Regions from separate parts of the Metabacillus sp. YM-086 genome, predicted to be linked through region 1. Evidence: riboswitches for the same ligand, from Rfam matches in the RefSeq annotation. Region 1 holds a riboswitch; each other region holds the start of a gene.

Region 1 (2,183 bases):
ATAATAATGGGAGTATCTATTAAATTGCCTCTATCTGACGAGGAAAAATCCCAGCTTAGAAGAGTAAAAGTTCGTGTAAATGAGTTATATACTTTTGATACAGAACAAATTGCTCAAATGTTGAATATATCGAACACAAGAGCTAAAGCTTTAAAAGGTTTAGCAGAATTTCAAACTGTACCCTCTATTGGTTACAAATTAGCTGAAAAATTGGTTTATAAATTAAATATTTTTTCATTAACAGAAATCAAAGATAAAAATCCTGCTGCTCTTTTTGATGAACAAGAACAAAAGTTAACTGTATGGACTGACAGCTGTGTTGAAGATCAAATTCGCTGTGTTGTTCACTATGCTAATAACCCGAAATGCCATAAGCAATGGTTTGATTTCACTGAAGAGAGAAAAGCATATCGAGAAAAAGTGGGTTTCCCTGAAAACAGACCTAAAAATGCTTGGTATACGTAATAAAAAAACGATCATTTTTCATAAATGATCGTCTTCTTTATGTAAACAAAGTACTCATTAGTTACATCGCGTCAATTGATAAAAATCCTATTCTTCTTCTTCTCCAATGTCATTTACGGTTTTCATTACCATTTTAATCATTTGGTATCCGCGGATCATTTGATTTGCGTCTTTTGGTGTGATTCCTTCTTTTTCTAACTGCTCAACTAATTTAATCCATTCATTACTCAATTCTAATCATTCCTTAAAATTTATCAATATATGATCGTCAAAAATCGTTATAGATGCCAAAATACAAATAAAACTTTAGTATTTTATATAACGATATGCTTCAAAATATCAGTGCTTATTGGACAATTACTATTTCTCTTGAACCATTGGCTAGTTTGTTCAAATCACTTTTAGCCTTCTCGTAGTCAGTAGTAAGATGGATGATAAAGTTCATGACATTATCATATTCTCCACGTTTACGAATTTCATAGAATACTTCTGGCTTTTCATGTTTAATGATTGTCACAAATGAGACTAAACAAATTTCTGATGCTGTGCTTTTCACTCTTAGAAATTGTTTAAGAAAATTAGTGAAATAAAATGATGATTCCTTTGAATCAGGGTACCTCATTAATAATTGATTAAATTTTTTTATTGCAGCTTGTATCTCAGTATCCTTCATAATAATCCCCCCATTAATAAATGGGTTACCAATCAATCATTATATAATCTATAAACTATTGGCAACCCGACTGTCATAGTCTTTAAGACTTTAGACTCGTAGCTTTGCGTCCTTACCTTTCGATAAGTTTGCCTTTATCAACTATATATAGGATTTTAAAGACTTTTATCCTATATTTCAACAAAATTCTACAAAATTATTATTTCTTATTTACTATATCTTACTAACATAGCTTTATGTTAAAAAGAAAGGGATTAATTGGTAAAATGGCGAATGTAAATATCGAATAGCATGATTATTTTTTGGATATCAAAGTTAATTTTACAAATTTTTATAGGGGTTTTTAGAATGAATGAAAAAGAAATTATTTCAATTGTACAACAGGATAAATGGATGATGGAGATCTTAAAATCTGTAAGAATGTTAGGCTTACCGGATTGGTGGATATGTGCTGGATTTATTCGCTCAAAAATATGGGACACGCTTCATCATTTTAATGAAAGGACGAGACTTCCAGATGTTGATGTGATCTACTTTGATTCTACTAATATAAATGAAGTAGAGGAAAAGATGCTTGAGGAAAAACTAAAAACCATAATGGCAGATGTACCTTGGTCGGTAAAGAACGAAGCAAGAATGCATTTAAAAAGTAATTTACCTCCATATTTATCTTCTGTAGATGCGATATCAAAATTTCCAGAAACAGCTACATCTCTTGGCTTAAAGTTAGATGAAAAAGGCCATATAAAATTAATAGCTCCACACGGAATTAATGATGTTGTAAATTTAGAAGTCAAGCCAACACCTTTCTTTCTAGAATCTAAAGAACGTGTAGAGGTTTATGAAGATCGAATAGCGAAGAAGAATTGGCGATCTATTTGGTTTAACTTAAAGATACACCATATTAGGAACGATTAAATGTTTTTATCTGATATTGAGTCTTAACTTAAGCTAAAACAGAGTATAAGTGATCTTAAATTGATTAAAAGAGGGACAGTTATGGATAAGTCTTATAAGATAGCTATAATTGGTGGGACGGGGAAGG
Region 2 (2,183 bases), on a different contig from region 1:
GTGATCGTGAAATGAAAATTAAAATGGAAAATTTAACATCTATTCTTGATTATGCCCAACACTCACAAGAACAACGAAAAGCGGCTAGTGGTGACAAATAAATTTTTCTGAAAGGTGGCGAAAAGCATGCAACAAGAACAAATTCACAGCTATTTAGAAAGCTTCTTCACAGCCAATTCCTGTGACATCATTGAAAAAGGTCAAGGCTACATGACTGTTCAGCTAACCATTGAAATGGACAAGGAATTAATGAACCGCCCCTTCTACTGGCATTACCTAGAAAAAACAAACGGTGTTCCGAACCCGATGAAGCTCACACTGATCACAGACCAAAATCGTGCTCCAAGTGATCTTAAAGGCGAGGTCATGCACTTCGGTGCCCCCCGCCTTCACCAAATTTTTCGTTCGACAACAAATTTAGGTAGCTATATCCGACTTTTTGAGCAGGTCAAAGAACCAGGTGGAAACATCCCACTACACCCTTGGATTGGTGTTAACATTATAGTTTCCTATCAGTGTGACATGAAAAAAGATCAGCTCTATTCGATTGGATTACATTTGGTAAGTGGGACCTTAGTAGAAAACTTTCAAGAAAAACTTGAGAAATTGGAGCTAACACCGAAGATCCCAGACCTTTGTTTTACCATGACACCGTTAATCAAACCCCAAAGTGGACTTAAACGGATTGAGCAGTTTATTATGCAATCTATTCATGAACAAGATCATTCCTGGGCGGATAAAGCGCGCGAAAGATGGAATGAGGATTTGAAGCTTTTGGATCATTTTTATGAAGATATGGATGAGAAGCCCGATTGTTATGAGGTGGAAAAGGAAGCGTTGAGGGAGCTTTATGAACCGCAGATCAATATTTCGGTTCAGAATGGTGGGATTTTTTATTTGACTCCGCAGGGGATATTTAAATAGTATTACGAAATGACAATCGGTACCGATTGTCATTTTTTTGTAAAATGTTCGACAAAAATTCAATTTTAGACACGACTTCTTATATTAATAATTTGTTAACAAAAACCCCTTAACATACTAAAAACCCCCCTAAACAGACAACAAATCAGGACTAATTACCCGTTTAATATTACAGTAAAATTAAAAAAACCATCAATTAAAGAAATTTTTCCTTATCGACACCATTCTGCACACTTTCTAAAAATTCCCTTTTATAATAAGAATAGTTAATAAGACAGACATTTTTCAAGGACTTTTGCAACGTTAGGTCAGTCATTCAGTGACAATATAATCAGTTCAAAGGCAAACCTATTGAAAAATAGGGACGCAAAGTCACAGATCTTCAGAATTAAAACTAAGATGGCTGGGCTGCCTGGAATACAGGAGTATTTTAGGAGGATGAGATAGTTGAATAATGAAACGATACACAATCTTATTAAAGACAGACAGCTTGACCACGAATGGGTTGAATTAATTTTAGAAGCATTGGAAATTGGTATTAGTGTAGAAGAAATTAAAGAATTCTTTATTAAGATGGGAAGTCCTGCTGTTTAACTCATTCTTACATAAAATTTTTTTGGAAAACCGTTCTCCATATCAAACAAATCCCTTCTTTATATGTTATAATAGCATTATTAAAGGAAGGTGACTTGACGTGATTGGCCCACGAATTAAAAAATATAGAACCCAAAAAAACCTATCATTATCCGAACTAGCAGAACGAGCAGGAGTTGCAAAATCATATTTAAGTTCGATTGAGCGCAATCTCCAGTCAAATCCTTCTGTTCAGTTTCTGGAAAAGGTGTCATCTGTACTCGGTGTATCGGTAAATACCCTCCTAAATGAACAAAATGAAACGGATCCCGAAGAACTTGACTTAGAATGGACAAAACTTGTTCAAGATGCGATGAAATCCGGTGTGTCTAAAGAACAGTTTAGAGAGTTTTTGGAATTTAATAAGTGGAGACTACAGAACGATAATGATAAATGAGAGCATGGTTGGTGGCTTAGGCTGCTTATTGTGCTTTTTTGTTTTTATGTTGTTATTTATAATGAACATGAATATGCAGATATTTTATAATTTCGTTCATTTTAAAGAAAGTACTTGTCGAAAATTAGGACTTTCCTTTTAGGAATTAGGTATATATAATGTTATTGAGAACAACAAAGTGTATAACGAACTATAACAGACAGACTTCCTCACTCTGTTTGTTCTTTAT
Region 3 (2,183 bases), on a different contig from region 1:
AAGGCAGATACAGGATAAATAATTCTGTTTTGCTCTAATCTTGCTGGATTTACAAACTTTTCACGAAAGGCATCACGATTTGGCTTTCCATACACTCGTGAAACAACTCGGTCTAGCTTTTTGATTTCTGCAGAGAGATTGTTATAAAGAATAACTGTCTCATGATTCATGACAAGAGAATCATTGCGTTTTTTAAGCTCTAATCTTTTTGCCTCTACAGATCGTCCAACTTTTAAAGCATCAATATAAGTGGCTGCTTTATCAATTTGTTGTTTCACATTACTAGTTAATCTAGCTTCTAATTGAGTTTTAGCTGTGCTTTTCTTTAAGGAAGAAACAATAGTGACTGCTTTTTGATAATAAGTTTTCGTATCATTATAAAGCTTCATATCTATGTCTCTAATACCATTGTTTCTTTCCACAGACATTTGCCATTTTAATGATCCACCATAGCTTTCTGCTTTCTTCACAGCAAGTTGTGCTTCATTTAACGTTGCTGCACTTGCATTAATAGGGTAAAACGCTACAAATAGGAGAAACATGAAACCAATTGCGCTTCTAAATACCTTCACTCTGTGTTCACCTCGAAATAATAGTTGTAAAAGAAGTATAGTCATTTTTGAAAGCCCTGTCTTTATGAAATTGGAACCATTTCCATGCATGTTCGACATAACGTTCCACAAAACGATTCTCATAGTTAAAAAGGACTATTTTTTACAAGGTAAACATGATAAAATAAATGAAATAATTAAAAAAAATTCACTGAAAAGGCAAAATCATTGAAAAATGATGACGCAAAGCTACAGACCTACGGGGGAGACCTATGGTGGCTGAGTTACCAAAGGAATAACGATTTAGGGTTATTTCCATTTGGGAATAACCTTTTATTTTTGATTAAGTGGGGGATTGCTATGCTAAAGATTGGTCGATTACCTACAACCACACTTTTTGTATTCGCTTTCGTTTTTTTCGCCTGGAAGATCTTTATACATGATCCTTTACTAGAATCTTTAGGACTTACTTTCGTTCAAATCATTGTTGGAATTCTTAGCTTGATTTGGCTCATAAAAGCTTATAAAAGTATGAGTAAGAAAAGTAAATACTTTTGGCTTTTATTAGGAATCGGTGTCATTCTGACAATACTATCAAATACTTTATGGTTTAAGCACCAATTGTTTGAAAGTACAACCTTGTTTCCTGATAACTCTTATTTCATTTGGCTTTTAGCTTATATGTTCTATTTATCGGCCTTGATTTATAAAGTAAGAGAAATTAGTCTTATTGCATCAACTAGCTCCTACATATTTAATATCGTTGTTTTTATGATATCAGCTACAGCCGTTAGTGCACATTATTTAATAAGACCGAATATCTTAAAATCGGAATCTTTTATCATGATTATCACAAATATTGCCTATCCTATTATAAGTTTAAGTATATTATTTGTTATAACGATTCTTTACTATTTAATTCAACAAGTTAAACAAGAAGAGAATGTTTTTTTATATCTTATTATTGGGTTCTTTTTGCAAGTAATAGCTGATTCTTATTACGCATATCAAGCGACGATGGAAACGTATCAGCCTGGAGGTTTGTCGGATTTTCTATGGATGGTGTCAATCTTTTTGATAGGAATTGGAGGCTATTACGCTAAGAATAATAGTGCCGAAACAAGATTGCACATTATGAATCCATTCGATACTAGAGAAAGAATTTTTCCATACTTTAGTGTAATCGTTCTGATTGTTTTAGTTACACATAGTTATGAATGGAAACTAAATCTTCTTAGTTTAGGTTTGGTCATTGTTATGAACTTGATTATAGCTCGCCAACTTAGGGTTTTAACTAAAAATAAAAAGCTTGTGGAAGAGTATAAATTTTTGGCCTATCATGATCCATTAACTGGTTTAAATAATCGAGCTAGCTTTCAAGAGGATTTAAGTGAAAGATTGAATCATGCTACTAATAAAAGCATGGCTGTCTTATTATTAGACCTTGATCGATTTAAAGTAATAAATGATACACTTGGACATTATCGCGGAGATCACGTTTTGATAAAAACAGCAGAACGACTTAGCGACGCTTTAGATGATTCTGCTCAAATTTATAGACTAGGCGGAGACGAGTTTGTCATCGTTGTTTCTGAAGGTTTAGAAGAACAATGTTCAATGATAGCCCATAGG

What was found. Region 1 has a riboswitch for cyclic di-GMP ahead of ACEWK1_RS02335 (hypothetical protein). Riboswitches for the same ligand answer to the same signal wherever they lie in the genome.
Region 2: linked by a shared signal. The riboswitch ahead of ACEWK1_RS07650 (anti-repressor SinI family protein) and the one ahead of ACEWK1_RS02335 (hypothetical protein) in region 1 are both predicted to bind cyclic di-GMP.
Region 3: linked by a shared signal. The riboswitch ahead of ACEWK1_RS17820 (EAL domain-containing protein) and the one ahead of ACEWK1_RS02335 (hypothetical protein) in region 1 are both predicted to bind cyclic di-GMP.

The regions. Positions count from the first base shown of each region.
Region 1 covers NZ_JBLUOI010000003.1:91,866-94,048, forward strand. Annotated here, with positions in the region: gene ACEWK1_RS02325 (helix-hairpin-helix domain-containing protein) at 7-465, shown strand; gene ACEWK1_RS02330 (hypothetical protein) at 553-696, opposite strand; gene ACEWK1_RS02335 (hypothetical protein) at 812-1,138, opposite strand; cyclic di-GMP riboswitch class I at 1,196-1,281, opposite strand; gene ACEWK1_RS02340 (nucleotidyltransferase family protein) at 1,487-2,056, shown strand; gene ACEWK1_RS02345 (NAD(P)-dependent oxidoreductase) at 2,138-2,183, shown strand, end outside.
Region 2 covers NZ_JBLUOI010000012.1:42,696-44,878, reverse strand. Annotated here, with positions in the region: gene ACEWK1_RS07660 (DEAD/DEAH box helicase) at 1-101, shown strand, start outside; gene ACEWK1_RS07655 (YqhG family protein) at 127-924, shown strand; cyclic di-GMP riboswitch class I at 1,256-1,340, shown strand; gene ACEWK1_RS07650 (anti-repressor SinI family protein) at 1,372-1,518, shown strand; gene ACEWK1_RS07645 (helix-turn-helix domain-containing protein) at 1,619-1,954, shown strand.
Region 3 covers NZ_JBLUOI010000045.1:30,251-32,433, forward strand. Annotated here, with positions in the region: gene ACEWK1_RS17815 (hypothetical protein) at 1-572, opposite strand, end outside; cyclic di-GMP riboswitch class I at 760-843, shown strand; gene ACEWK1_RS17820 (EAL domain-containing protein) at 912-2,183, shown strand, end outside.